DNA from 2 places in the Streptomyces similanensis genome. Region 1 is predicted to be linked to the other one. Evidence: riboswitches for the same ligand, from Rfam matches in the RefSeq annotation. Region 1 holds a riboswitch; the other holds the start of a gene.

Evidence for each region. A riboswitch is a leader RNA that binds a small molecule or an ion and turns the genes downstream of it on or off. The one in region 1 is predicted to bind guanidine.
Region 2: it holds a riboswitch for guanidine, as region 1 does, so the genes downstream of both, ABEB07_RS22035 (DMT family transporter) here and ABEB07_RS20860 (MBL fold metallo-hydrolase) in region 1, are expected to answer to the same signal.

What each region holds. Positions count from the first base shown of each region.
Region 1 covers NZ_BAABKC010000059.1:114,710-128,882, reverse strand. Annotated here, with positions in the region: gene ABEB07_RS20925 (AfsR/SARP family transcriptional regulator) at 1-976, shown strand, start outside; gene ABEB07_RS20920 (hypothetical protein) at 1,099-1,323, shown strand; gene ABEB07_RS20915 (Crystal protein ET79) at 1,502-2,356, shown strand; gene ABEB07_RS20910 (ribosome-inactivating family protein) at 2,521-3,294, shown strand; gene ABEB07_RS20905 (hypothetical protein) at 3,529-4,137, opposite strand; gene ABEB07_RS20900 (universal stress protein) at 4,567-4,995, shown strand; gene ABEB07_RS20895 (adenylate/guanylate cyclase domain-containing protein) at 4,992-6,068, shown strand; gene ABEB07_RS20890 (hypothetical protein) at 6,682-7,308, shown strand; gene ABEB07_RS20885 (XRE family transcriptional regulator) at 7,419-7,658, opposite strand; gene ABEB07_RS39250 (nuclear transport factor 2 family protein) at 7,950-8,300, shown strand; gene ABEB07_RS20880 (LysR family transcriptional regulator) at 8,373-8,570, shown strand; gene ABEB07_RS20875 (hypothetical protein) at 8,959-9,492, shown strand; gene ABEB07_RS20870 (hypothetical protein) at 9,854-10,231, opposite strand; gene ABEB07_RS20865 (histidine phosphatase family protein) at 10,253-10,840, opposite strand; gene ABEB07_RS20860 (MBL fold metallo-hydrolase) at 10,910-11,788, opposite strand; guanidine-III (ykkC-III) riboswitch at 11,800-11,867, opposite strand; gene ABEB07_RS20855 (hypothetical protein) at 12,136-12,567, opposite strand; gene ABEB07_RS20850 (MFS transporter) at 12,869-13,183, opposite strand; gene ABEB07_RS20845 (SMI1/KNR4 family protein) at 13,659-14,173, opposite strand, start outside.
Region 2 covers NZ_BAABKC010000065.1:1,198-15,370, forward strand. Annotated here, with positions in the region: gene ABEB07_RS22000 (MFS transporter) at 1-438, opposite strand, end outside; gene ABEB07_RS22005 (DUF445 domain-containing protein) at 616-2,043, opposite strand; gene ABEB07_RS22010 (DUF1707 SHOCT-like domain-containing protein) at 2,271-3,224, opposite strand; gene ABEB07_RS22015 (ABC transporter ATP-binding protein) at 3,258-4,361, opposite strand; gene ABEB07_RS22020 (ABC transporter permease) at 4,380-5,255, opposite strand; gene ABEB07_RS22025 (ABC transporter permease) at 5,248-6,048, opposite strand; gene ABEB07_RS22030 (transglycosylase domain-containing protein) at 7,038-9,545, shown strand; gene ABEB07_RS22035 (DMT family transporter) at 9,611-9,931, opposite strand; guanidine-III (ykkC-III) riboswitch at 9,994-10,057, opposite strand; gene ABEB07_RS22040 (GroES family chaperonin) at 10,129-10,485, opposite strand; gene ABEB07_RS22045 (DUF3618 domain-containing protein) at 10,528-10,857, opposite strand; gene bcp (thioredoxin-dependent thiol peroxidase) at 10,987-11,454, shown strand; tRNA gene ABEB07_RS22055 (tRNA-Leu) at 11,494-11,577, shown strand; gene rdgB (RdgB/HAM1 family non-canonical purine NTP pyrophosphatase) at 11,629-12,231, opposite strand; gene ABEB07_RS22065 (hypothetical protein) at 12,284-12,691, opposite strand; gene rph (ribonuclease PH) at 12,815-13,549, opposite strand; gene ABEB07_RS22075 (glucose PTS transporter subunit EIIB) at 13,640-13,873, opposite strand; gene ABEB07_RS22080 (PTS transporter subunit EIIC) at 14,048-14,173, shown strand, end outside.

The DNA.
Region 1 (14,173 bases):
CACCGCCCCGCGATCCGAGGACGCCGTGGCGGGGCCGGACGCTCAGGGCGCGCTGCGGCGGCTGGTCGATCTGCTGCTGCGCACCTGCCTGGCCGCCACCGAGGCCGCCGAACCCTCGTCGCAGGTGTGCTGCGCCCTGCCGCCCGAGACCTGGCTGCCCTTCACCCGCCCGGAGTTCACCTCCCGTCCCCAGGCCCTGCACTGGTACGCCGAGCAGCGGGAACTGCTCGCCCGGACGGTCGCCGCCGCCCGTGCCGGGGGCTTGCACGCGCAGGCGTGGCGGCTGGGCATCCTTCAGTGGCCGCTGATGATCCTTCGCCCGCGCGACGAGTGGTGCCCCCTGTTGGCCGACGCGCTCGACTCCGCTCAGCGTGACCCGCACGCGGCCGGCGGCGACGGCGAGTCGCGGGTCCGGGCGCTGCTCGGCTGGCTGCTGATCGAGCAGGACCGGCTGCCCGAGGCCCTGCGACACCTGGAGGCGGCCCCCGCGATGGCCGTGGACCCGGTCTCCGAGGCCACGGCCCGGATCAACCTCGGCATGGCGTACGCCCGGGCCGGTGAGGCCCGGCGGGCCCAGACCGCGTGTCTGCGCGGACTGGCGCTGGCGGTCCGCTGCGGGCATCTGCCCAGCCAGCGCCTGGCCCTTCAGCATCTCGCCCGGATGGCTCTCGACGGCGGCCGGCCCGAGCAGGCGCTGGCCCGCGTCCGGCAGGCGCTCACGCTGACCCGCGCGGAGGAGGTCGCCGGATGGGTGTGGCTGCGCCTGCAGTGCGGGCAGGCCCTGTGGCAGCTCGGCCGCACCGCCGAGGCCCTGGCGGAACTGGAGGAGTCCGCCGGGCGGGCGGAGGCGCACGGCCTGCACGAGTCGGCCGGGCACGCGCTGGAACTGCTCTCACGGATCACGGGCGCCCAGGAGTACGCCGAGCGCCGCGCCGCGTTGGTCGCGCGGGTCGAGGAGGGCGTACCGCGGGCGTGAGCGGGACGTCAGCGGGACGTCGGTGAGACGTGGGCGAAACGTAGGCGGGCGCCGACAGGCTCGTCCTGTCTCTGACGGACAGCCGCTCGCGGCACACACACAACGGTGGACTTGTTATGCGCATGCGAAAGACCGCTGCCGGATCCCTGGTCCTGGCGGCACTCCTGCTCGGTGGTGCCGGCGCCCAGTCGGCGCAGGCGGCCGACTACCGCATCCCGGGCGGTCGTTACGACACGTACGTCGCGTGCCGCACGGCCGGTTCGCTGAGCGTCGGCATGGGGCTGTTCAGCCGCTTCGAGTGTGTGGACAACGGAAACGGCGCGTTCGACCTGTTCTACGTGAGCTGACCCCCGGCCGGAACGTCCTCTCCGGCCGGACCGGTCGCCCTCTCCCCCTCCGCCCTTCGCCCCTTTCCCGGAAGGCATCTACATGATGTCCGCACGTTTCGCGCGTTTCACACGTTCCATACGTTTCGCACGCTCCGCGAGTTCCGTACGTTCCGCGGGTCCCGCACGCCGGCGGGCCGTGGCCCTGTCCGTGGCCGCGTTCGCCGGTGCCGCCGCGGGCCTCGCCCCGGCCGCGCAGGCCGCACCCGCCACCGGCGCCCCGGCGTCCGCTTCCGTGAGCGCCTCCTCCGCCCGCAGCGTGGCCGTGGCCTTCAGCAACAACACCGACCAGCAACTGATCCGCACCTACTCCGACCTCTCGCACGGCTGCTGGGACAACGACAGCCTCCCGCCCGACTACGTGGCGAAGCACACCAGCCCCCGCTGGGGCAGTCACTCCTGCGGGATGCTCACGGGCACCGAGGGATACACCAACTTCAAGATCACCGGCACCGATCAGACGGTGTACCTCCACTGGGACAACCCCTACTCGGGCCACAACAGTTACGGATGCGACGCCCCGGCCGGTTACAACTGCGCGATCAGCGACGGCGGCGGCAACAACGCCACGGTGTACATGACGCTCACCGGCGGTCCGGCGCGGCTGACGGCCGGCACCGCCGGCGTGGCCCGCACCGCCAGTGCCGCGCGGAGCACCAGGGTCTACCTCACGAACTACTCGGGCCGTTCGCTCGTGCGCACCGGGGCGAGCCTGTCACACGGCATCTGGAGCGAGAACGCGCTGCCGCCGTCTCTGATCAACCCCAGCGACAGCGGCACCTGGCAGAGCGAGTCCGACGGCTTCATGACCGGCACGGAGGGCCGGACCACGTACACGATGTCGGGCGGCGGCACCGTCACGGTGAGCTGGGACAACCCGTTCACCGGCCACAACAGCTACAGCTGCGACGTCTCCACCGGGTTCGCGTGCGACAAGGCAGGCGGCGACGGCGACAACGCGCGGGTCGCCTTCACCGTCCGCAGGACCGCCTGACCTGCCCGCCCACCGTCGTACGACCGGCTCAGCGCACACCCGACCCTCGTAAGGAGCGCCATGCGCAAGGAAATTCCCGCCCTCCTGCTCGCCGCCGCCCTGTTCACCGGCGCCGCCCCGCCGCCGAGGCCGCCGACGCCCACCCGCACCCGGCGCCGACGGCCGTGGCGGTACGACCCCAGGCCGTCCAGAACTCCTTCTTCTGGGACTTCCAGAGCAGCGATGCCTCGGTGATCCGCAACACCTACGGCCAGGCCATCAGCCGGCTGCGCCAGTCGGTCGGCCACGCGTACCCGGCCGACCCGTCGTTCCAGGTGACGAGCGATCAGGCCGACATCGCGACGATGACCGTGCTGCTTCCCGGGAACCGCCAGGTCAGCCTCCACTACACCACCGACAACCTCTACCTGCGCGGCTTCTCGGTGGGGCAGGGAGACGTGGTGCAGTTCAACGATTTCGACCTGGGTCACCAGCTGGACCGCAACGCGCGCACCCTGCCGTTCAACGGCCGGTACGGGACGGAAAGGGGGCACCTCGAGTACAACTCGTCCCGTACGCGCGCCCAGCTCAGCTTCAGCCATCACGCTCTCGGTGAGTCGCTGGAGAACCTGTACAACTTCGCGAACGACTCGGGGAACGTCTCCAACCAGCAGGTCGCCACCGCCGCTCTCACCCTCGTCGCCGCGACGTCCGAGGGGGCCCGCTTCCAGCCCGTGTACCAGGACGTCCTGAACGCGATCCCGGGATCAGGCAGCGCCAGCCAAACCAACGACGACCTGATCCTGGAGAACAACTGGAGCCGTCTGACCGACTTCACCCGCCGGCTCACCAACCACGAGAACCCTGCCGTGCTGGTCCTGGGCACCCGCCACTTCCGCAACATCCAGAACGTGCGCAACGTCCTGGTCATGATGCTGTCCAACTCGGCTCACCTGTAGGCCCGGCCAGGCGCGGGCGGGCGGATGCGGGAAGACGGGTGCAGGTGGGACTCTTCGGAGAAGTCCGATGAGGTTCTGCCTCCCGGCCGACGGCACCCCGCCCGCCCCTGAGGCGCTCTCGGAGATCACGTGTGACGACGAGGCGTCCGACGAGGAGCCGCACGCCGTCGGCGCCCAGGTCCTCGCAGGCGGTCGGCACGGCGCCGAGATGTGCGGCCGCGGCGGAGGAGGGATTCAGGCGGGGCCGGAGGGCGGACATTCCGCGCGGCCGGTCGGAGGGCCGGTCGTGGCTGCGAGCCGTGCCCGTACCCGGACCAGCCGGGCGAGCGTACGCCGTCGGCCGGCGACGGCGACCAGCGTGAACGCGGCGAGCAGCAGCCAGAACAGGCCGAACGCGGTGTTGCCGCTCGCCAGCATGCCGGCCCCCAGCAACACGTACAGCCCGAACAGAAGGGGAAACGTGTGTCGCCCCTGGCGCAGTTGACGAAGCTGGCGGCGCGCGAGCAGGTCCATCGCCCGCTGGACCCGCCTGTCGGCCGGCAGGTGTTCCTTGCGCAGACGGCGTGCCACGACGGGGAGCTGCTGCCTGCTCAGTCCTGTCTCACGGGTGATCTCCCGTCGCACCCGTGCGCCGGCCCACACCCCGCCGACGATCCCGCCGACGGCTCCGGCCACGCCCCCCACGGCTCCGGCACCGCCCAGGCCGATCCGCAGTAACACTGCCGCCGTCCCGCCGACGAGAAGTACCGACAGACCCACGGGCACCCAGGGTCTGTCGTACCACCGGTGCTCGCCCTGCCAGTCCACCTCGTCCGGCACCCCGCACGCCCCGCCTCCGCCCATCGCCCCTCCCACACGCCGGCCGTTCACAGAACGCGGTCACCCGCTCGAACCGCGTACCCGCACCGGACCCGTCTACGTGCGGACGGCCTTCCGCGTCGTGCCGCGACCGACTTTGAGCGGACGCCGGACGTCAGGTTGTCGTCACCGAGCCGCCGCCCCTCGGCGACAGCCGGCCGTCAGCGCGGTGGTCGCCACTCCGAGCCACTGCGAACCACTCCGAACCACTCGGGCGACCACACGCGTCGTCCGCACCGGCCTCTTCCAGCGTGGCCGTCGGGTGGATGAGTCCGAGGGCGAGCAGTCGCCCGTGTGGACGGGGCCTCACCGCCCGCGTCCCGAACTCCTTTACGTCTCGCACAGCGAAAGCTTACTTTGGAGTAAGTCATGTCATAGGTAAGGGAGTTCAGTGTGAGTTCCTATCGAGTCATCATGGTCGGCACGGACGGGTCGGAGTCGTCGTTCGCCGCTGTGGAGGGAGCGGCCCGGCTCGCGGCTGCCTGTCGGGCCGAACTCGTCATCGTGTGCGCCTACCAGCCGATGCGCGGTCCGGAACTCTCCCGGGCGCAGGACCAGCTCGGTGCCGAGGCGTACCAGGTGGTGGGCTCGGCCCCGGCCGAGGAGACCCTTCGGGCCGCACGGGACCGCGCCCGCGACCAGGGGGCGCTGGATGTGCGTTCCCTCGCCGTGCAGGACGATCCCGTGCCCGCCCTGGTGAACACGGCCGCCGACCAGGCGGCGGACCTGCTGGTGGTGGGCAACCGCGGCCTGCGCTCGCTGGCCGGGCGCATCCTGGGGTCCGTGCCCGCCGACATCGCGAGGAAAGCCGGGCGCGATGTGCTGATCGTGCACACCACATGAGCGGCGTGGATCAGGCCGCCACGGCGGGAAGGCCGGCCGACCTGCCGGGCTGGTCCGTCGGCGCCGTGCGGGACCTGGTGCTGGGCGCCCCTGCACGGTGGACGCGGACGGACGTCACCGAACGGGCGGGGGTGGAGCTGGAGAGGGCCGAGCGGATCTGGCGCGCGCTGGGGTTTCCCGCGGTGGGGGACGGTGAGCGCTTCTTCACCGACGCCGACGTCGAGGCACTCCGTACAGTGGCCCGCCTGACCGAGGCGGGGCTGGTGACCAGCGAGAGCGAGACCATGGTGGTACGCACCGTGGGATACCACCTCTCACGCCTGGCCGAGTGGCAGATCGACGCCTTCTGGGAGTGGCTCGGCCGGGCCCGCGGCGACGGCGCTCCGGTGGAGCGGGCCGCGGAACTGCTGCCGCAACTGGAGGAGTTGCAGACGTACGTCTGGCACCGCCACCTCGCCGGACACGCCGAACGGTTCCAGGCCGCGCCGGGGGCGGTCGAGGAGGACCACTCGCGCGCGGCGACGACCGGTCCCGCAGAGCTTCCCGGTGAAGCCGGACTCCGTTATCAGGCCGTGGGATTCACCGACATGGTCGGGTACACCCGGATGACGCGCGGCCTGGAGGGCGCCGAACTCGGACAGGTCCTTGACCGCTTCGAGAGCATCACCGGCGACGTGATCGCCGAGGGGCACGGCCGGGTGGTGAAGACGATCGGGGACGAGGTGTTCTTCGTCTGCGAGTCGGCGTCCTGCGCCGCGGACATCGCACTGGAGCTGACCGCTCGAGCCCACGAAGCATCCGAGCTGCCCCGCGTCAGAACCGGCCTCGCCTACGGCCAGGTCCTCTCCCGGTACGGCGACCTGTACGGGACCGCGGTCAACGCGGCGGCCCGGCTGACCGCTGTCGCCCACCCCGGCACCGTCCTCGTCGACACGGCCTTCTCCGGCGAACTGGCCGGGCTGGCGGGCTACGAACTGAAAGGGCTGCGCCCGGTCTCGGTACGCGGATTCCCCCGACTGCGCCCAGTGCTGCTGCGGCCCGCCTCGCAAGGGCACCGGAGAGCGAGTCGCTGACGCGCGTTCCGCGCCGGAGCAGCCTGACGGCGGGACGCCCACCGGCGTCGGCCGCAGCCGGCCTCGAGGTGACGTTAGAGCTCCGGGAGCCGGTCCCGGAGCTGCCGGTCGGCCAACCCCGGGACCGTTTGCGGCGACCGCGGCCTGGTCGCAGCGGCCCCTGCTACCCGGCTACCTGAACCTTGCCGGCCTGGTTCGCCGACCGCTGCATCCAGGCCTGCAAGCTCGACAAGAGCGACCGCCGGGCCAGGGCACTCCAGACCTTCTGCCAGATCTACTGGCTGGAACTGCTACGCCATGCGGGGGCAGACGGGCACCGGCTCACGAAGGACCAGTTCGTCACGGCCCACAGCCTCGCGGTCATCGACCCCAGTCGGCTCCACGTGACTGAGGTCGGCGGCCGCGCGTTGAACGATGCTGTTCGGGGCAGACGTTCCCTGCTCACGCGCACGTGTCGTGGGGCCGGTCCGCGTGATGCAGGTGTCACCGGGCCGGTCGGCAGAGAGGAACGGAGGGGGGAGTCGTGACTCGTACGCGTGCGGAGGCTCGCATCCGGCATCCGCGGCACGAACGCAGAGGGGAGGCCCGGCTACCCGCGGCGATCGCCACTCTCGTGGCCATCGTCCTGTACCTCGGCCTGCCGCAGCGGCTGCTTGTCGCGCCGCGCTATGTACTGCCTGTTCTGGAGGTCCTTCTCCTCGTTCCGCTCGTCGCGATCAACCCCAGGCGGCTGACCCGTGAGACGAAGACGTTCCGCGCGCTGTCGCTGGGTCTGGTCGCCGTCATCGCGGTGAGCAATCTCGTCGCTCTCGGCCTGCTGATCCATGAACTCGTCTACGCGGGTGTGAAGGACGGCCGCGGACTGCTGGTCGCAGCGTTGCAGGTGTGGCTCACCAACATCATCGTCTTCGGCCTGGCTTACTGGGAGCTGGACCGGGGCGGTCCCGTCAGCCGCACACAAGTTCCGCGCGATAAGCTGCCGTTGGCCGATTTCCGCTTCTCGCAGGACGAGAACGACGACGCCGTCGAAGAGGTCGCCGACGGCGCCAGCCGCGCCTGCGACTGGGTTCCCACGCTGACCGACTACCTCTACGTGTCCGTCACCAACTCCACGGCCTTCAGCCCGACCGACACCATGCCGTTGTCCGCCCGGGCCAAGCTCATGATGAGTGTCCAGAGCGTCTCGGCCCTCCTCACCTCACTGCTGGTGATCGCCCGCGCTGTCAGCATTCTGCACTGAACAAGGAGCCCTGCTGTTCACCCGCATCGGGCGGAGAGAGCCCATGCGCTCAACGGCCGCATGCGACTGATCGTCCGCGTCCCGCGGTATGCGCAGGACTCCCCCGGGCGTCACGAGGGTGCGCCCGCGGGTGCCGGCCCGGCGGCGTCGAGAACCGTGGGAAGAGGCAGGGCCAGCGCGAGGGCCAGTTCTCGCAGTTCCTGCTCGGTGGGACAGATCGGGCCGGTGGCCCCTTCCTGAGCGAAGACGCGGATGCGGGGAGTGCGGATCCCGGTCCTGTCCGCGAGGGCCTGGGCGTCCAGGCGTTGCCGGCGCATCGTGTCGTGCAGCAGTTGAGCGAGGTCGGCCATCTTCCCACCTCCGGGTTCGCGGGACCTGCAACGGAGTGATGGGCCACGTCTGCCCCGCAAGCAGACGCTCATCCACCGTCGTCCCGGTCGCAACCAGCCCGAGGGGCTATTGCTACGCCGCCCGGGTGAATTCACGCCTCGGGCAGAACCGGGTCGGTCGATCGAACTCGAACTGATGTGCCGAGCTCAGGTGCGCTTGCGGGAGGATTCTGCCGCCATGGACACCGACTAGATACGGCGACAGTCGCAGGCTCTGACCGGCCGCGCTGAGATCATCGATCTGATGTACCGCTGTCTGCCCGTGTCCGGCAAAGGACGGCGCTGTTCGACCGAACCGTGTATCTGTGCATCAACGCCGTCATCGAGATCCACGGCGCACGGGCCACTGTTCGTGGCGCCCAGCTGAGCATCCACGTCCTGGCAGACGACTCGGAGAGCGCCTTCCTCGCCGCCGGCCATACCGACGCCGCACTGATCAGGACGGCTGACGGTTGCAGTATCTCCGCCTCACCCTCCGCGGCACAGGACTGCGCGATCATGTCGGCCGTCCACCGCGTGAGCCTTTGCGCAGGGGGTGGCTCGACTGTCCCTGCACCTCGAAGATCTGCACGAGGCGCTCGCCGAGCGCGTCTGCCATGGTGACATGTCCGTTCGCCGGGGTCGACCTACGGTCGGGGGCGCCAGCCAGAGTGCATCGCCGTCACGGATGGGGGCGTGGTGGAGCGGCACGAGACCGCAACCTTCATCACGCCGGCCGGAGAACTGCATTTCGCACGTGCCGCCGAACGGTTGCACGTCTCTCCCGGCCGGGTCAGCCAAACGATCAAGGCGCTTGAGCGTCAGATGGTGGCGCGTTGTTCGAGCGCTGCAAGCCGCCGCGTCGCCCTCACCACTGCGCCGCCAGCTCCGTGACGACCTATTGCCCGCGTATCAGCCGATTCAGCGCGCTGTCGCCAACGCGAGGGATGCCTACGCACCGGTCCGAGGCGTGCTGCGAATCGGCTTCACCGCCCCGTGAACCGGGGAACTCCTCGTACGCACCGGGGGCATCCTTTCCGCCCGCTACCCCCTTTGCGCGGTCGGGTTGTCAGACATGGTCTATGACCGCCGTTGATCTCCAGGTGCTGCGGGCGTGAACGCGGGAGAGGGAGGCGCTGCCGGACACGGCACCGTGTCAGTGGCCACTTTGCATCTCCCATCGACGTCCAGTTCGTGGGGGGACCTGGCCGTCGATGGTGACGGTCAACGAGCGGCTTGCAGTCTGTCTCACTGCCACCCTCGGCTGACAAACTTTCCGACCATGGCGAACAGCGGACTGTGGGTCGGCATCCTCACTGCACTGACTGCACTCGGAGCCAGCTACATCACCGCGCGGGCGACCTTCCGCGCAGCGCGGGCGCAAGCCGAAACAGCCACAAGGGCAGAGGCCCTGCGTGACGAGCGTGAGCGGCGCCGATCCGCATATCGGGAAATGATGAGCTGCGTGCACGCGTTCAACGTGGTCACGTGGCAGATGGACGACGTCGATACGGCCCGTGACCCTGCAAGCAGGGGCAGGCTCCTGACGCAGATGTACGAGTGCATCGGCCCGGCCATCGGGGACATGAACAGGGCGATGCACGAGATCCGGCTCGATGGTCCTGCCGCTGTGTCCGATGCTGCGGATCATGTGAGGGACATGGCACGGCGCGTGCAGCAGCGACTCAACGCGCTACTCGGTGACGACAGTCCTGAGTGCCGGGACGCGTACGACGCTGCCTACCGGGACTTCCGGGAGGCCTACGTCAGGTTCATCGGTCTGGCGCGAGGGGCGCTGGAGGTCAAGAGCGAATAGCAGGCTGCCCCTGGTCCTCTGCGCGATCAGAGGCGCGCAGGCCAGAGGCTCGTTCGTCCACTGCTGGTCCCGCCGGACCGCGAGGCGTAGACAAGCCCCAAGGCCGAGCGTCCGGGGTTTTCCTCCGTCGCTCAGATCGTCACGTGACGGCTCACTTCCGCTCGCGCGGAGCTGAGTCGGACGGGCGCACACTGCAACGGATGTTCGCGAGCACGTCCTCGGTCTGTGGCAGTGGGCACATCGTGCGGGTCCGTGCACTCCGGTCGGGCCGCCGCACCCGCCTCGGGATCTTGATCTGGCGCAGTGGCGGTTGTGATCGCGGCCTCGTCCGAAGGAAGACGGGGCCGCTTTACTCATCGTTTCAGAATGAGGGCGCGGAATACTCGTCATCGAGTCGCTGAAGAACCTGCGCGAAGTCACCGGCGTCGATCAGGCCGGCGAGTACCTGGGTCATGTTGTCGATGCCAGGGTCCCGGACTATCAGTCCGTCAGAGCACCAGAAGTAGCGGCCGCCCAACTCCTCGCCTGTTTGAGACCACCTCTTCATGAGGCGCTCGACCTCGGCGAGTGTGAACATGGTCGCGCTCCAGCGGGATCCGTCCGCTGTCAGCCGCACCTCCACGTCGACGTTGCAGACGGCATCCAGATCCTCGCCGACGCTGGGCAGGAATGACGCCTCGAACCGATCTGTGCGAACGCGGTACCAAGGTTCATTGGCTTCCGGCGCCTCGCGCGGCAGATCTGACGCGGCGGGCTCGGGCTACGGGACGTTCCAGGCGGAGAGGACGGGTCGCCCGTCCTCGGTGGCGAGGAAGCTGAGCGTGCCCGGATGCGGGTGGCCGAGCAGTCGGCTCGCGGACGCGTCGAGACCGAGCCAGCGGACGGTGAGGATACGCGCCAGGTGGCCGTGCGCCACGACGGCGACGTCGCCGTCGCTCAGCAGCGGACGAATGCGGTTCAGCACCGCGTCAGTGCGCGCGGCCACCTGCGCCAGCTCCTCGCCAGGGTGGTCGGCGTCGCCTGGAATCACGCCGTCGCGCCACAGGTCCCAGTCCGGCCTTGACTCGCGAATCTGCTCGGCGGTCAGGCCTTCGTAGCCGCCGTAGTCCCACTCCAGCAGGTCGGGATCGGGCTGTGCACTGGTCAGGCCGGCGAGTTCGGCCGTCCTCATGGCACGGCTCAGTGGGCTGCTGAACACGGCGAGCAGACGGCGGTGGGCCAGTCTCGGAGCGAGAGCACTGGCCGCGGCCTCGCCCGCTGCCGTCAGCGCGACGTCAGTCCGCCCAGCATGCTGCCCCGACAGGCTCCACTCGGTCTGGCCATGCCTGATCACTATCAGCGCACCCATAGCCACGTACGCTATCTGATCTTGAGGCATCCCGACTCGATTTCACCGCGTTCGCCTCGCTGTGCGAGCTCAATCGCCCGGGCAGAGAACAAAGAGGGGGAAGGCGCGTCGCCTGGGCCGGTCGCCGATCTCGTTGAGTGCGGCACGGATCTCGTGCAGGTGGCCGGTTGTCATCTGCAGCGGGGGTTCGTCGGGCTGGTAGGTGGTGCGTATCGGGTAGTCCACGCCTGGATCGGTGGTCATCTCGATATGGCAGCCCAGGACGTGGGTGACCGGTCGGCGTTCGGAGAACTCGATCAGTCGGTCGATGGTCCGGGCGAAGGCAGGCCAGTCCTGTATGTAGAGCCGGCCAGGGTAGACCGTGTCGCCGGTGAGCAGGAACCCGCTCCATGGATCGTAGAACGTGACTGCTGCCTGGTGGTGCCCAGGAGTGGCCAGACACTCGAGCACGCGGTCTCCCAGATCGACCTGCGCCACGGCGGTGGGATCCTCGTCGAAACCGAAATATTTCCAGGCGGTGGCGAGCTCTGCGCCGACCACCGTGGTGTCGGGGCGGTCGGCGAACTGGCCGTCCCCCGCGATGTGGTCGCCGTGGGGATGGGTGTGCAGCACCAGCAGGTGATACCTGTGCCGGGGGTGGCGGGCGAGCCAGTCCTCGACGAGTTCGTCAACCAGCCTGCGCAATGGGAAGAACTGTGCGGATGCGGTGGCGCCGGTGTCGATCAACACTGCCTGGGCATCGCCGAAGAGCAGGAACAGGAACGGCGCCTCGTAGTTGATCGCCATGTTCTGTCTCAGGATGACCGTATGCTCGTCGAACGCGTAGACCTGGATGTCCGGGTCGGAGTTGTGCTTGGCTGATGGTGAGCCGTGGATCCAACGGACGTCCAACTCGCGAGGCGAGGGAAACGAGCCGGCGGAATCAGCAGAAGGTGTGCCTACGTCCACGACGCCTCCTCAGTGCGTCGTCTTGGCGGGCCGTGTACGGCGCACATCTCGTCCGGGGCAGGCACCTACGAGCCTCCGCGGCGACGCTACCACGACGCTGAGCGGCTGCTCTTGGCCCTGCGTGGGCGCAGCGGCATCGCTCTGCGCTGGGACCCTCAACGTGACCTCCACTGCGAGAGCCTGGAAGGTCCTCATTCAGGTTGCTCGGGCGTGCTTGCGGCCGCGGGGCCCGCAGTCCTGTCCGGCGAGGGTGAGGTTATGCCTCCGGGCAATGCTGTGCATGGCGTGGTGGACGCCGTCTCCTTCGAGTCGGCACATCAACGAGTGGCTTTCATGGGCACCTGTCGCTAGAGCTCGTAGTCCTGCGCCAGCTCCTCCCAGCAAATGCTGCGCAGTCCAAGATCGGCGTCCTCGCCCGACGGGACATCCACGCCGGTCTGGAACCAGACCACGGTGAGAGCGGAACGGTGCAGTACCGGGTCAAGTTCAGAGGCGACCGCTGTCGAGCGGAAGAGCCCGATGCAGGCCACGGAAGGAAGTACCTCAACGGGGCCGAAGGCGCCGGCAGTCTCGTCCGGGTACTCGCGGGAAGGTAGGACCAGGTGAACTGGCCTGGATGTGAACGCACGTTCAGCCTGTCTTTGGAGGCTCCTGACCTTCATGTCATTGATGAGCTTGCACGGGTAGCCCTCCAGCATCCCTCCGTAGGTCGAAGACATGCGCAGCTCGGTGAGCTCGATCGAATGTCCAGACGAGAGGGTTATGTGGCTCAGCGACATGCCAACACCCTATGTGCAAGGTTCACTCCCGGTACACGGCCTTGATCCCTGCGCGACTGACGCGATCGGTCGCAGGGCTGCCACCGGCGGTGCTCGCCCGGCGGCCGGGCATCTGACCGGCGGCGACGCCGATGGCACCGCCGCCGTGGTACGCCACGGCCGGGTGGCCGCAGGCGCGCGTGCGGCCGGTGCGCGAAACGGGCGGCCGCGGGTGTGTCGGTCGCGGCGCCGGCCCCGGGCGGCCCTGCGTCTGCCGGCCGTCGCGTGGCGGGACGGCCGGGTCCGGACGTACGGCGCGCCGTCACAGACCGGGCCGTTGACCGGCGACGGCGGCGACGGCCCAGAAGCCGGCATAGGTGAGACCGCAAAGGAAGCGGGTGACGATGAGGGCGGTGAAATCGTCGGCCGGCAAACCGATGGCGACGCCGATCGCAAGCAGCGTCTGGGAGACCACCAGGGTGGTCCGGCGCGGCCGGCGCAGGGTGAGAACCGCGAGGGGCGGGCCACCGATCACGACGCCAACAGCGAAGGCGGAGATCAGGACGCCGGCGAGCAGGAACTCGGCGCTGCCCATCGCGAAGAGGCTGAACGCGAGCAGGTGGACCGCGAACGGCATCCGGTCGGATCCCGTGCGGGCGGCGGCCTCCTGTGGCTGAGGGCCGCACACTCCCAGGCGTGGTCGAAGACATGCGCGGGCTTCTTGTACGAAGGTTCGGACACGCGGATCGAGGCCGGCAGGCACCTGCGGTCCGTCGAGCCGGCTGGTCCGCTACATGGTGGTCATCCGCGTCCTCATGCTGGGGCCGGCAGCCTTGAACGGCCAACATCTGTTGCCGATCCCGGGACGTCGTGGTGGCGTCGGCGATCCGCTCAGTCGTCACCGGACAGGCCCTCGCCCCAGCCCCGCTTCTTGATGGCGGTACGGCGTGGAAGGAGCGCGCTGGAGTGGGAGTCGGCTATAGCGCGGCGTGAGCCGACGTAGCCGACGTAGCCGCTCGATCGCGCGGGGGGCGGGGACCTGGCGGATGGCTCATCGGCTGGGCGCGGCGGGTGGCGGATCACGCCACCCGCCGCATAAGGAAAAGGCTTCGTTAATTGCCGATTGCCTGGCGGCATTCGTTCAGAGCGAAGATCCCGAAGTTGTCCGCGATCTTCTCCATGAGTCCGCCGTCGAGAACTCCGGGGTTCCAGGCGTATACCGGGCATTCACCGTCCCGATCGGGCCGTGAGGTGTCGAGTACCACAACACCCCACACGTCATCGTGCATGACGACCATCAGGTGATGCGGGAGCCTGAGTGCCTCGCGGTCTTCCAAGGTGTAAGCGACCGTGCCCAGCAGACTGTCTCCCCCTGCTGGCGTCTGATACAGGCCGGGGAACTCTGTGGGGGCTGCTTCCCACGTACCGAACTCCTCGATGAGGCGACGGTAGGACGGCGGGAACCGAAGCCCCATCTCGTGTTCCGCCCGGTCGATGAGTTGTTCGCGACATCCGTCGGCATGATTCGCCGTGTCCTCGTTGGAGTAGATCAGATCGATTACCGACTCTGCCGCCTCAACTGCGATCGTTCTCATGAAGTGAAGTCCTTCGCACGACTCTTCCAACA
Region 2 (14,173 bases), on a different contig from region 1:
GGAGTTGATCGCCGCGTACTCGCCGCCGATGCCGAAGCCGGTCAGGAAGCGGAAGAGGAAGAACCACCAGGCGTCGAAGGAGATCGCGGTGAGGGCCGTGGCGGCCAGGTACACCGCCAGCGTGATCATGAACAGCTTCTTGCGGCCGTAGCGGTCGGTCATCCGGCCCCAGAACAGGGCGCCGACGCAGGCGCCCGCCACGTACAGCGCGGCGGCGACGCCCGTGACCTGCCCGGAGCTGATCGACAGACCGCTGCCGGGCTCCGACAGCCGGCTGGCGATGTTGCCGACGACCGTGACCTCCAGACCGTCCAGGATCCACACCGTGCCGAGACCCACGACGATCGTCCAGTGCCAGCGCGACCACGGCAGGCGGTCGAGTCTGGCGGGAATGTTCGTGGTCACAGTACGGCCGGTAGCGGCCTCAGCAGTGGCCATGGGCTCCCTCCTCGTCGAGCGGAACGCCATGCGAGTGCCCCCGAAGCCGCCGGATCACGCCCGCCCGGCGATCGCCCGACGCCCCCGGCAGCCGCCCAGCACCCCCGGCAGACGTCCAACACCCCCAGCAGCCGCCCAACGCCCACCAGCCGCAGCCCAACGCCCCCAGCCGCAGCCCTACGCCCCCAGCAGCCGCGACACCGTGTAGATCAGCAGTCCGGCCAGCGAGCCCACCACCGTGCCGTTGATCCGGATGAACTGGAGGTCGCGGCCGATGTGCGCCTCGATCTTGCGGGTGGTGTGCTCGGCGTCCCAGCCCGCCACCGTGTCCGTGATCAGGGAGGTGATCTCCCGGCGGTACGTCGTCACCACGTACACCGCCGCGCCCTCCACCCAGCGGTCGACCTTGCCCTGCGCCTTGGGGTCCTCGGCCGTCCGGTGGCCCAGCGACAGCAGCGAGGCCCGCACCCGCTGCCGCAGCTCGCTGTGCTCGTCCTCCGCCGCCGCGACGATCATCGACCGCACGGCCGTCCAGGCGGAGGCGATCAGGTCCTGGACCTCGCCGCGCCCCAGCACCTCGCTCTTGAGCCGCTCGACCCGCGCCCGCGTGTCGGTGTCGGACTGGAGGTCGGCGGCGAAGTCGGCGAGGAAGCGGTCGAGGGCGCCGCGCGCGGGGTGGCCCGGCATGTCCCGCATCTCGGTGACGAAGCGCAGCAGCTCCCGGTAGACCCGCTCGCCCACCTTCCGGTCCACGAACCTCGGCGTCCAGCCGGGCGCCCCGCCCTGCACCGCGTCCATCACGGAGTCGCCGTGCAGCACCAGCCAGTCGTGCGCGCGGGAGACCACCAGGTCCACCACGCGCCGGTGGCCGCCGTCGGCGACGATCCGCTCCAGCATCTTGCCGAGGCCCGGCGCGATCTCCTGCACCGCCGCCCGGCGGGTGATCGCCTCGCCGACCACCGCCTGCACGTCGGAGTCCCGCAGCACCGTCAGCGCGCCGCGCAGCGCCGTGGCCAGCTCCGCCGTCACCCTCTCGGCGTGCTCCGGGCGGGCCAGCCAGGCGCCCAGCCGGCCGCCGATGCCGACCGCGCGCAGCCGCTGGCGCACGACGTCCTCGGAGAGGAAGTTCTCGCCGACGAACTCGCCCAGCGACACCCCGAGCTGGTCCTTCTTGGTCGGGATGATCGCGGTGTGCGGGATGGGCAGGCCGAGCGGATGGCGGAAGAGGGCGGTGACCGCGAACCAGTCGGCCAGCGCGCCCACCATGCCCGCCTCGGCCGCCGCCGCGACATAGCCCGCCCAGGCGCCGGCGCCGCCGTCCTGGGCCACCTTGGCGAGGACGTAGACCACCGCCACGAACAGCAGCAGCCCGGTCGCGGTCAGCTTCATCCGGCGCACCCCGCGCCGGCGCTCCTCGTCGGCGGGGCTGAACACGTTCATCGCGCGGCGGGCGGCGACGGCGTCCGCCGCGCGCGGGCCGGACTCCGGCGCCGGCACGGCGCTCGCCCCGGTGCGCCGCCCGGTCCCCGCACTCCGCCCGGCCCCCGCCGGGTCCGGGCCGGGGCCGGAGCCGCGGCCGGGGCCCGCCTGTGTCCTTCGTTCCATCCGCTCCACCCGTTCCGCGTTCCCGCACACGTCCCGCGTACGTCTGCGCCCGATTGTCCCCTCCTGGCCTACGCCCGGAACGGAACAGGAGTTCCCGACATCACCCGGAAGAGGCACAAGAAGGGACACAAGGTGACATGAAGCCGGACACGAAGGCGGACACGAGGACAGTCGCGACGGCAGACACGAAGGCGGACAAGGAGGGGGAACGGGAGGAGGAAGCGGAGCTAGAAGCGGCGGCCGCGGTCCTCCCAGCGGTCCCGCTGCCGCTCGCGCCGCTCCCGGTGCCGCTCCTGCCGCTCCTCGCGCCGCTCGCGCTGCTGCTCCAGATGCTCCTCGATGCGCTCGCGGTGCTCCTCGAGGTGGTCCTCAAGGCGTTCGCGGTGCCGCTCCCAGCGGTCCTCGTGGCGCGCGGCGTGCAGTTCGCGGCGCTCCGCCCTGCGCTCCAGCTTCTCTTGGCGGCGCGCCTCCTTCTGCGCCTGCCGCTCCGCACGGGTGAGCTTGCGCTCGACCCCGACACCGCCCCAGAACGCGAACCCGGAGACGATCACGCGCGGCGCGCCCGGCGCGCCCGGGACGCCCTCCTCGCGGTGGTCGAACCCGCCCATGATGCCGATGCCGCGCACGACCACCTCGACGCCGGGCGGCACGATCACGTTCATCCCGCCCATGATCGCCACGCAGTTGATCACGACCTCGCGGTCGGCGAAGTTCGCCTCGCGCAGATCGATCTCGCCGCCGCCCCAGAAGGCGAAGCAGTTGAACTGCCGGGGCACCGTCCAGGCGCCCTTGCGCTGGAACCCGGACATCACCGCGACCGCCCAGGACGACGACCCCTCGCCGCCGGTGATCCGGCTCAGCCAACTCCCGTCCCGCACCGGCTCCTTGTGCAGCGAGACCGGCGGCGCCGAGGGCGCGGCGGGCGCCGCCGCGGTGCCGGCGTCCGGCAGGTCGCGGGTGATCGGCTCCAGGTCGCCGTACGTACGCGCGCTGTAGGTGGCCTCCAGCCGCTCCTCGAACTCCGCCATGTCCAGGCGTCCTTCGGCGAGCGCGTCCCGCAGGACCTCGGCGACCCGTTCCCGGTCGGCGTCGGAGGCGCGCAACTGCCGCGCGTCGGGACGCGCGGCCCGCGGCGCCGGCCGCTGCTGGTCGTTTCCCTCGAAGGACACGGCGTCGGTCATGTACAGCAGCCTACGAGTTCGGCGCGCCGGAGGCTACGAGACCGCGCCTTCCGCCGCGTCCCCCGCCGAGACCGCGCCTTCCGCCCCCTCAGGAGCACCGCCGGGAGCGCCCTCCGCCGCCCCCGGCCCCGGCCGCCCGTACATCCGGGCGATCACCGCCTCGATGTCCGGCTCGCGCACCGACAGGTCCACCAGCGGGTAGCGCTCCGCGATCCGCGCCACCAGCGGCGCCGCCGACTTCCCCGCCGGGAAGGCCAGCCACTGCCGCGGCCCCTCCACCCGCACCACCCGCGCCGACGGCAGCTCGATCGGCGGCAGCTCCCGCTCCAGGTCCACCACCAGGGTCCGTTCGCTCTCGCCCGCCTCGTGCAGCCCGGCCAGCGGGCCCTCGTACATCATGCGCCCGTGGTCGATGACCATCACCCGCGAGCACAACTGCTCGATGTCCTGGAGGTCGTGGGTGGTGAGCAGCACCGTCGTGCCGCGCTCGGCGTTCAACTCGCGCAGGAACTCCCGCACCTTGGCCTTGCTGATCACGTCCAGGCCGATGGTCGGCTCGTCGAGGTAGAGCACCTCCGGGTCGTGCAGCAGGGCCGCCGCGATGTCGCCGCGCATCCGCTGGCCCAGCGAGAGCTGCCGCACCGGCACGTCCAGCAGGTCGCCCAGTTCCAGCAGCCGGACGCAGCGGTCGAGGTTCTCCCGGTAACGGGCGTCGGGGATGCGGTACATGCGGTGCGTCAGCCGGTAGGAGTCGATCAGCGGCAGGTCCCACCACAGCGTCGTACGCTGCCCGAACACCACCCCGATGCGCTGGGCGAGCCGGGTGCGCTCGCGGGCCGGATCGATGCCCGCGACCCGCAGCCGGCCGCCGGTCGGGGTGAGGATGCCGGTGAGCATCTTGATCGTCGTGGACTTGCCCGCGCCGTTCGGGCCGATGTAGCCGACCATCTCGCCGCGCGCCACGGTGAACGAGAGCGCGTCGACCGCCCGCACCCGCCGCCGCTCGCTCCTGAGGAACCCGGTCCGCTTGCGCACATCGAAGACCTTCTCGACCCGGTCGACCTCGATGAACGCCCCGCCGGGCGCCCCGCCGGGGCCGTCCCCCGCGAGGCCGCCGTCCCGCTCTTCCCTCGCCATACGTCCCTCCGACTCCCCTCAGCTCCCCGTGCTCCGGTACGACCGCAGCCCCGCCCGCCAGGCGACGCCCGCGAGCGCGCAGCAGACCATCGCGACCAGCGGCGAGGCGAACGCCGTCCAGCCCGGCAGCCCCAGCGGATACGGCCGCCCGAGCACGTACGCGGCGGGCAGCCAGTTGACGAACGCCAGCGGCAGGACGTACGTCACCCCGCGCACCAGCTCCGTGGCGAACACGGTCGGCGGGTACTGCAACAGCGTGGTCCCGCCGTACGTGAACGCGTTCTGCACCTCGGAGGCGTCCTGGGCGGCGAACTGGAAGGCCGCGCCCGCGACGAACACCGCGCAGAAGATCCCGCCGCCGCTCAGCGCCATCACCGGCATCAGCAGCAGCTTGAGCGGCGTCCAGTGCAGGTCGAGCCCGGCCAGCGCGTAGCCCGTCACCAGCAGGCCCTGGGTCACCCGGCCCAGTCGGCGCAGCGCGAACCGGTCGGCGGCGACCTGCGCGAGCACCGGCGCCGGACGGACCAGCAGCGTGTCCAGCGTGCCGTCGCGCACCCGCCGGCCCAGCCGGTCCATCGAGCCGATCGCCAGGTCGGCCAGCCCGAAGGAGAGGGTGCTCAGCCCGTACAGGAACGCCACCTCGGGCAGGCGGTAGCCGCCGAGCGCGTCCACCCGGGAGAACATCAGCAGGATCGCCACGAAGTCGAGCGCGGACGCCACGAAGTTCCCGAGCGTGGTCAGCGCGAACGAGGTCCGGTAGGCCATCGTGGAGCGGATCCACATGCCGGCGATCAGGCGGTAGGCCCGCAGGCCCTCACGCAGCCGGCCGCGCTGCTCCGTACGGGTGAGGCCCGCCCCTACGGCGGGGCCGGTGACGTCGACGGGGTCAGCCACCCTGCACCACCACCCGCCGGGTCGCCAGCGACTGCACCAGCCGCCCGGCCGCCAGCAGCGCCACCGCCCACGCGCCCTGGAAGGCGTACGTACCCAGCGGGTCCGCGTGGCCCAGCAGCACGTCGGCCGGGGCCTGGAGCAGCGACGACCACGGCAGCGCCCGCACCGTCTCGCCCAGGACGCCCGGGAAGACGTTCAGCGGCAGCAGCATCCCGGAGCAGAAGAACCCGGCCAGCCACGCCATCTGCACCACGCCCGCCCCGTCCAGCAGCCAGAACGCGCTCAGCGCCACCAGGTACCGGATGCCGAAGCTCACCAGCATCGCCGGCGGCAGCGTGCCGGCGAACGCCAGCCAGGTCACCGGGTCCGCGGGCAGCGCGGCGGGGAAGCACAGCACCCCGAACAGGAACGGCACCACCCCGCGCCCCACCAGCTGGAACACCGCCCGGCCCAGATCGGCCGAGAGCCACCACAGCTGGAGGTCGGCCGGCCGGTACAGATCGACGGCGATGTCACCCGTACGGATGCGCTCCATCAGCTCGTCCTCGACGCCGCCCCCGCCGAGCGCGAGCGTCGAGAGGAACGCCTGCCCCAGCCAGACGAAGGTGACGGCCTGCGCGCTGTCGTAACCGCCCAGATGCGGCCGCTCGTCCCACAGCGCGAGGTAGGTGTACACCAGGATCAGGCCGAACACGGTGTTGGTGAACACCCCGGCCAACGTGGCCGCACGATAGGTCGCGTACCGTCTGAATCCCCCCGCCGCGACGGCCGCGTACAACCGCCCAGCGCCCACGTCACGCCTCCACAAGGTCCGTCGACACGAAGCGCAGGAGCGTAGTGCGCGCGCGGCGTGACGTGCCACGCATTTTCCGGACCACATGCCCGGGAACGGGAACGGAACGCGTGGTGCGTGAGTCTTCATCCGGGGGCGCAGAAGCGCATGAGGGCGTACCGCGACGTACGACGTGAAAACAGGAGTCCGTGCACGACATGAGCGACGAGCCGCAGCCGAAGGCCAAGGCACAGCCCGAGGCCGAGGCGCAGCCGCAGCCGCAGCCGCGATCCGAGCCGGAGGCTCGGGACCAGGGTGACGGCCAGGGCGAGGGCCAGGGATCCGGTCGGCGGAACGGCGACCGGGGCGAGAGCCGTGACCGGGGCCGGGCGGAGGGCTCGGCCGAGGGCCGGGCGGAGCGGGAAGCGCCGTCGGCGGCGGAGCGCGCCGGGGACCGGCCCGCCGCGCGGGACGAGGGGGAGGCCGGGACGAAGGCCGTCCCCCGGGCCCAGGACCGCCCGAAGGGGCCGAGCCAGGACAAGGGTCAGGATCAGGGCAAGGCGCAGTTGCCCCAGCGGAAGCCGCGACCGGCGCGGGGCGCCGGCTCCGGTACGCCGGACTCGGGTACGCCTGAACCGCGTACGCCGGACGCGCGTACGCCGGACGCGGACACCGCCGGCGGTCCCGGCACCCGGGCCGCGACCGGAGGCATCACCTGGGGCACGAACACCTCCGGCGGCCGGGGCCCGGCGGGACGCGCCCCGGGCAACCCGGCGGGACGCGCCCCGGGCAACCCGGCGGGACGCGCGGCGGGCGCCACGGGCGCGGCCGGCGCGGCGAGCGCCGCCGGCGCGGGCGCCGGACCCTCGGGTGCCGGACCGGCCGGTCGTACCGCCCACGGCAGCGGAGCCCACACCACCGGCCCCAACGGGCCCACCCGCTCCTCCAGCCCCGATGGCCCCAGCGGGCCCAGCGGCCCCAGCGGCCCCACCGACCATCCCACCACCCAGCTGGCCGCCGCCTCGCGGCCCGCCGCGGCCGTGCGCACCACCGCCTCCCCCGAGGCCGCCGCCGACGGCGGCCAGTCCGGCCAGTCCGGCCAGTCGAAGGCTCAGTCCAAGAAGGACAAGAAGGCCGCCAAGAAGGCCAAGCGGAAGCGGACCGGGTGGCGGCGGCTGCTGCCGACCTGGCGGATGGTGCTCGGCGGCGTCCTCACCGTCGCACTGCTGATCATCGGCGCGTTCTTCGTCGGCTACTCCCTGGTCAAGATCCCGCCCGCCAACGCCCTGGCGATGAAGCAGGCCAACGTCTACCTGTACGCGGACGGCACCGAGATCGCCCGCGACGGCGACATCAACCGGGAGAACGTCGCGCTCGACCAGGTCTCCAAGGACGCCCAGCACGCCGTACTGGCCGCCGAGGACCGCGACTTCTACACCGAGTCCGCCGTCGACCCGAAGGCGATGCTGCGGGCCGGCTGGAACACCGCGACCGGCAAGGGCAAGCAGTCCGGCTCCACCATCACCCAGCAGTACGTGAAGAACTACTACCTGGGCCAGGAGCAGACCGTCACCCGCAAGGTGAAGGAGTTCTTCATCTCGGTCAAGCTGGACCGCACGGAGTCCAAGGACGAGATCCTGGGCGGCTACCTCAACACCAGCTACTTCGGCCGCAACGCCTACGGCATCCAGGCCGCCGCGCAGGCGTACTACGGCGTCAAGGCCAAGGACCTCGACCCGGCCCGCGCCGCCTACCTCGCCGCGCTGGTCAACGCGCCCAGCGAGTACGACGTCGTCGCCCACCCGGAGAACAAGTCGGCCGCGCTGGCCCGCTGGAACTACGTCCTGGACGGCATGGTCAAGCAGGGCTGGCTGGGCGCCTCCGAGCGGGCCGGGATGAAGTTCCCGAGCCCGAAGGACGCCACGGTGCCCACCGGCATGTCCGGACAGCGCGGCTACCTCGTGCGCGCGGTGAAGGACTACCTCGCGCAGAACAAGATCCTCACCGAGGACGAACTGTCCGCGGGCGGCTACCGGATCACGACGACGATCCAGAAGAGCAAGCAGGACGCGTTCGTGAAGGCCGTCGACGACCAGCTGATGAGCAAGCTGGACAAGAAGAACCGCAAGGTCGACACCTACGTCCGCGCGGGCGGCGCCGCCGTCGACCCGAAGACCGGCGAACTCGTGGCCATGTACGGCGGCATCGACTACCTCAAGCAGTTCACCAACAACGCCACCCGCCGGGACTTCCAGGCCGGCTCCACCTTCAAGCCGTTCGTGTTCACCGCCGCCGTCCAGAACGAGGCCCGGACCACGGACGGCCGCACCATCACCCCCAACACCCTCTACGACGGCACCAACAAGCGCCCCGTCCAGGGCTGGATCGGCGGCTCCTACGCCCCCGAGAACGAGGACCAGCGCTCCTACGGCGACATCACCGTCCGTGAGGCCACCGACAAGTCGGTCAACGCGGTGTACGCGCAGATGGCCGTGGACGTCGGCTCCGACAAGGTGAAGAAGACCGCCATCGACCTCGGCGTCCCGGGCGACACCCCGGAGCTGGTCAGCAGCCCGTCCATCGCGCTCGGCGTGGCCCGGGCCAGCGTGGTCGACATGGCGCAGGCGTACGCCACCCTCGCCAACCACGGCAAGCACGGCGTCTTCACGATGATCAAGAAGATTACCAAGGACGGCGCCAACGCCGTGAAGCTGCCCCAGGACACCGAGACCCAGGCCGTCAGCCGGCAGGCCGCCGACACCACCACCTCGGTGCTGCAGAGCGTCGTCCAGAACGGCACCGGCGCCCCGGCCCAGGCGATCGGCCGCCCGGCCGCCGCCAAGACCGGCACCGCCGAGGAGGACACCGCGGCCTGGTTCGCCGGCTACACCCCGAACCTCGCCACCGTGGTCTCCGTGATGGGCCAGGACCCGGTGACGGCCGCCCACAAGTCGCTGTACGGGGCGATGGGACTGGACCGCGTCAACGGCAGCGGCGCGCCCGGCAGCATCTGGGCGCAGTTCATGGGCGACGCCCTCAAGGGCACCCAGGCCGACGACTTCGACCTCCAGCTCCAGCCCGGCGCGGACGCCAGTCAGGCCCCGCCGAGCGGCGCCGCGACGACGCCGGGCGACGACGGCCAGGACGACGGCGCCAGCCCGAGCACGGGCGCCGGCCAGGACACCCAGGGCCAGGGCGACCAGGGCGGGACGCAGGGGCAGACCGCGGGCCAGGGCGGCACCACGGGCTCCACCTCTCCCACCCCGACCACCGGCGGCGCCGGTGGCGGCACCCCGGGCACGGACGGCGGGACGGGCGCCGGGGGCGCGGGCGGCACGGGCGGCACCCCGCCCACCGGCGGCGGTGACGGCGGCACGGGCGACGCCGGAGGCGGGGGCGGCGGGCGCGGCGCGGGCGGCAACCCCGGCGGGACCCCCACCACGGGCGGCGCCGACGGGGCCGGCGGCACGACCGGCGACGGCGCGACGACGACGGGCGCCGGCCCGGGAGCCCTCTAGCCCCCGGGCCACCGCCTCGGGCCCCCTGTGACCTGGTGACCTGGTCGATCCAGTGACCCGGTGATCTAGTGGCCCGAGGTGGCCTTCAGCCCCACCACGGCCACCAGCAGCAGGCACACGAAGAAGATCCGGGCGGCGGTCACCGGCTCCCCCAGCACCACCATGCCGAGCACCGCCGCACCGGCCGCCCCGATGCCCACCCACACGCCGTAGGCGGTGCCGATGGGCAGGGAACGGGCGGCGTAGGACAGCAGCAGCATGCTGGCGACGATCCCGGCGCCGGTGAGCACACTGGGCACCAGCCGGGTGAAACCCTCGCTGTACTTCATGCCGATGGACCAGCCCACTTCGAGCAGACCGGCGACGACGAGCAGAACCCAGGCCACGACGGGCACCTCCGAGACAACCACGGCGGCCGGCCGCTCGGGCCGACCGCTGCCGGACAACGGGTGCGTCGTCTTTGCCTGCATCCCGGTACGGCGCGTCTCGTCGGGCTCCCTTCCGAGGCTAGCAAAACCACGCCGAAGAGGCCGGTGACGATGGTCACCGGCCCCTTCGGACGCTCACTCGCCGCACGTACCGGCTACAGGTACAGCCCCGTGGAGTCCTCCGACCCCTCGAACCGGTCCGCGGCCACCGCGTGCAGATCACGCTCGCGCATGAGCACGTACGCCGTGCCCCGCACCTCCACCTCGGCCCGGTCCTCCGGGTCGTACAGCACCCGGTCGCCCGGCTCCACGGTCCGTACGTTCTGCCCGACCGCGACGACTTCCGCCCAGGCCAGGCGGCGGCCCACCGCGGCCGTCGCGGGGATCAGGATGCCGCCGCCCGAACGCCGCTCGCCCTCGCTCGTGTCCTGCCGGACCAGCACCCGGTCGTGCAGCATCCGGATGGGCAGCTTGTCGTCGTGGGTGCTGTGCTCGTTTCTGTTGGCGCTCACGCCTCGAACCTACCTGCCTTCAGCACGTCCGTACGCGGTGGGTCAGCCCCGGCGCCTGCGACTGCTCAGGGTGAGCAGCCCGACCACGCCGACGGCCAGCAGCGCGACCGGCACGATCCGCTCGAGACGGGGCGCGCCCTCGGTGTCCACGAACTGCGCCCGTACATCACTGACCACCCGGTTGACCTGCACATAGGCCCGTCCGAGGGTGTGGTCGACGTTGGCGGCGACCTTGGCCCTGGCGTCTCCGACGAGCGTCTTGGGGTGCACCCGCACGCCGATCTCGTCGAGCGTCTCGGCCAGTACCTCGCGCCGGCGCCTGATGTCGGCCTCGATCTCAGCCGGGGTCCTGGTGTCCGCCGTGTCCGCCACCGTACCGCCTCCGATGTCAACTGCTGCCTGTTGTGGACAGTCTGTCAGCTCTTGCCGCGACCGCACGGTCGGCACCCCCGGTTACCCTCGGACCGACACGGTATTGGCACGACGAGGAGACGAACTTCGATGACCGAGCGACTCCAGCCCGGGGACGCGGCCCCCGCCTTCACCCTCCCCGACGCCGACGGCAACGAGGTGTCGCTGGCCGACCACAAGGGCCGAAAGGTCATCGTCTACTTCTACCCGGCCGCGCTCACCCCCGGCTGCACCAAGCAGGCGTGCGACTTCACCGACAACCTCGACCTGCTGGCCGGCGCCGGCTACGACGTCATCGGCGTCTCCCCCGACAAGCCGGAGAAGCTGGCGAAGTTCCGCGAGACGGAGTCCCTGAAGGTCACCCTCCTCGCCGACCCCGACAAGAAGGTCCTGGCGGCCTACGGCGCCTTCGGCGAGAAGAAGCTCTACGGCAAGACGGTCACCGGCGTCATCCGCTCCACGGTCGTCGTGGACGAGAACGGCAAGGTCGAACGCGCCCTCTACAACGTCAAGGCCACGGGCCACGTGGCCAAGATCATCAAGGATTTGGGCGTCTGAGGCGTCTGCCCGGCCAGTAGCATGGCCGGGCAGCGCCGGGCGGCCGTGGTGGAACTGGCAGTCACGCTGGGTTTAGGTCCCAGTGGGGTAACTCCCGTGAGGGTTCGAGTCCCTCCGGCCGCACGCACACGCAGGGGAAGGGGCCGTCCGGATGGGCGGCCCCTTTTGGTGGGTTCAGCCCAGCAGTTCCCGTACCACCGGGACCAGTTCGCGGAAGGCCTTGCCGCGGTGGCTGATGGCGTTCTTCTCCTGGGGGGTCAGTTCCGCGCAGGTGCGGGTCTCGCCGGCCGGCTGGAGGATCGGGTCGTAGCCGAAGCCGTGGGCGCCGGCGGGCGTGTGGCGCAGGGTGCCGGGCAGGCGGCCCTCCACGACCCGTTCCGTGCCGTCCGGGAGGGCGAGGGCCGCGGCGCAGGCGAAGTGGGCGGCGCGGTGCTCCTCGGCGATGTCGGAGAGCTGGGCCAGCAGCAGGTCCAGGTTGGCCCGGTCGTCGCCGTGACGGCCCGCCCAGCGGGCCGAGAAGATGCCGGGCGCGCCGCCGAGGACGTCGACGCAGAGGCCGGAGTCGTCGGCGACCGCCGGGAGTCCGGTGGCCTGGGCCAGGGCGTGTGCCTTGAGCAGGGCGTTCTCGGCGAAGGTGACGCCGGTCTCCTTGACGTCGGGCACTTCGGGGTAGGCGTCGGTGCCGACGAGTTCGTGGGGCAGGCCGGCGTCGGTGAGGATCGCCCGGAGTTCGGTGATCTTTCCGGCGTTGCGGGTGGCGAGGATCAGGCGGGTCATGCCCACCAGTATCGACGCCCGCCCGCCGGTCTCCTGCTTGCGCCCGGTGCGCTCAGGGGGTGCAGACCTTGGTGAGTTCGCCGGCGGCGTCGGTGACGGGGCCGACGTCGGGGGTGCGGTCGCCGTCGGCGAGGGCCGTGCGGACGTTCTCCACCGCCGTGCCGAGGTCGTCGACCGCCTTGTTGACGTCCGTGTCGTCGGTCTTGTCGCCGATGCTCTTCAGGTTCCGCTCGATCGACCGCAGGGCCTGGTCGGTCCGGGCGGGGTCGTCCGCCGCGTTCCGCACCGCCTGCTGGAGGTCGGTGACGCTGTCGGCGATGGAGTCGGCGCTCTGGACGCAGTCCAGGGCCTTGTTCATCGCGTCGCAGCCGGTCAGGGCGGAGAGTGTGAGGGCGACGGCGGCCGTGGTGGCGGCGATGGCGGTACTGCGGCCCAGGCGTCGGTGGCGGCTCGCGGCCATGCGTGGGTTCCCTCCCCGTGTCGTGGCCGGGCGTACGGCGGTGTGCCGTGCGCCCGTATCCACAGGGACGCGGGGAGGGCGTCCGCGGGTTGCCCCCGGCGGACGCCCTTCTTGGGGCGCCCTTTACTTTTCGAGCGGTTCGAGCGCGGCCCGCTGGAACGCGGCGAGGTCGGTGCAGCCGGCGACGGCGAGGTCGAGCAGGGCGTTGAGTTCGTCGCGGGCGAAGGGCTCGGCCTCGGCGGTGCCCTGGACCTCGACGAAGCGGCCGTCGCCGGTGCAGACGACGTTCATGTCGGTGTCGGCGCGGACGTCCTCCTCGTAGCGGAGGTCGAGGAGCGGGACGCCGCCGACGATGCCGACGGAGACGGCGCTGACGGTGCCGGTGAGGGGCTGGCGGCCGGCCTTGATCAGCTTCTTGCCCTGGGCCCAGGCGACGGCGTCGGCGAGGGCGACGTAGGCGCCGGTGATGGCGGCGGTGCGGGTGCCGCCGTCGGCCTGGAGGACGTCGCAGTCCAGGACGACGGTGTTCTCGCCGAGGGCCTTGTAGTCGATGACGGCGCGCAGCGAGCGGCCGATGAGGCGGCTGATCTCGTGGGTGCGGCCGCCGATGCGGCCCTTGACGGACTCGCGGTCGCCGCGGGTGTTGGTGGCGCGGGGCAGCATGGCGTACTCGGCGGTGACCCAGCCTTCGCCGCTGCCCTTGCGCCAGCGCGGGACGCCTTCGGTGACGGTGGCGGTGCACAGGACCTTGGTGTCGCCGAAGGAGACGAGGACGGAGCCCTCTGCGTGCTTGCTCCAGCCGCGTTCGATGGTGACCGGGCGGAGTTGTTCGGGGGTGCGGCCGTCGATTCGAGACATGGCGCCGAGCCTAGCCTCCCGTGCGCGAGGGGCTCCTCCCGCGGTGGGAAGAGCCCCTTGCGAGTGAACCGCGGTGCGCGGTTCACGGATTCACATCATGTCTTCGATCTCGGCCGCGATGGGGTCGGCGTCGGTGCCGATGACGACCTGGATGGCGCTGCCCATCTTGACGACGCCGTGGGCGCCGGCGGCCTTGAGGGCGGCGTCGTCGACCAGCGAGGGGTCGTGGACCTCGGTGCGCAGGCGGGTGATGCAGCCCTCGATCTCGTCGATGTTGTCGATGCCGCCGAGTCCGGCGACGATCTTCTCAGCCTTGCTGGCCATGTTCCTTCTCCCTGATCCGAACCGCTTGGTCGCAGTAACCCACAGTTGGCCCATCTTCGCGAGCGGTCGCGCCGTGGGTGTGCCGATGATGGCGTTCACGACGGCGGAACCGTCCGCCGACTGGTCTACACCACCGTCGGTGCGGTGGCCAAACGCGGTGCGGGGAGGACGTCCATGAGTGCCGGCGGCGCGGAGATCGGGCCTTCTTCGCTGCGGACGCGCTGGAACACGCTGTTCCAGGGCTTGCAGAAGATGGGCCGCAGCTTGCAGTTGCCGATCGCGGTGCTGCCGGCGGCGGGC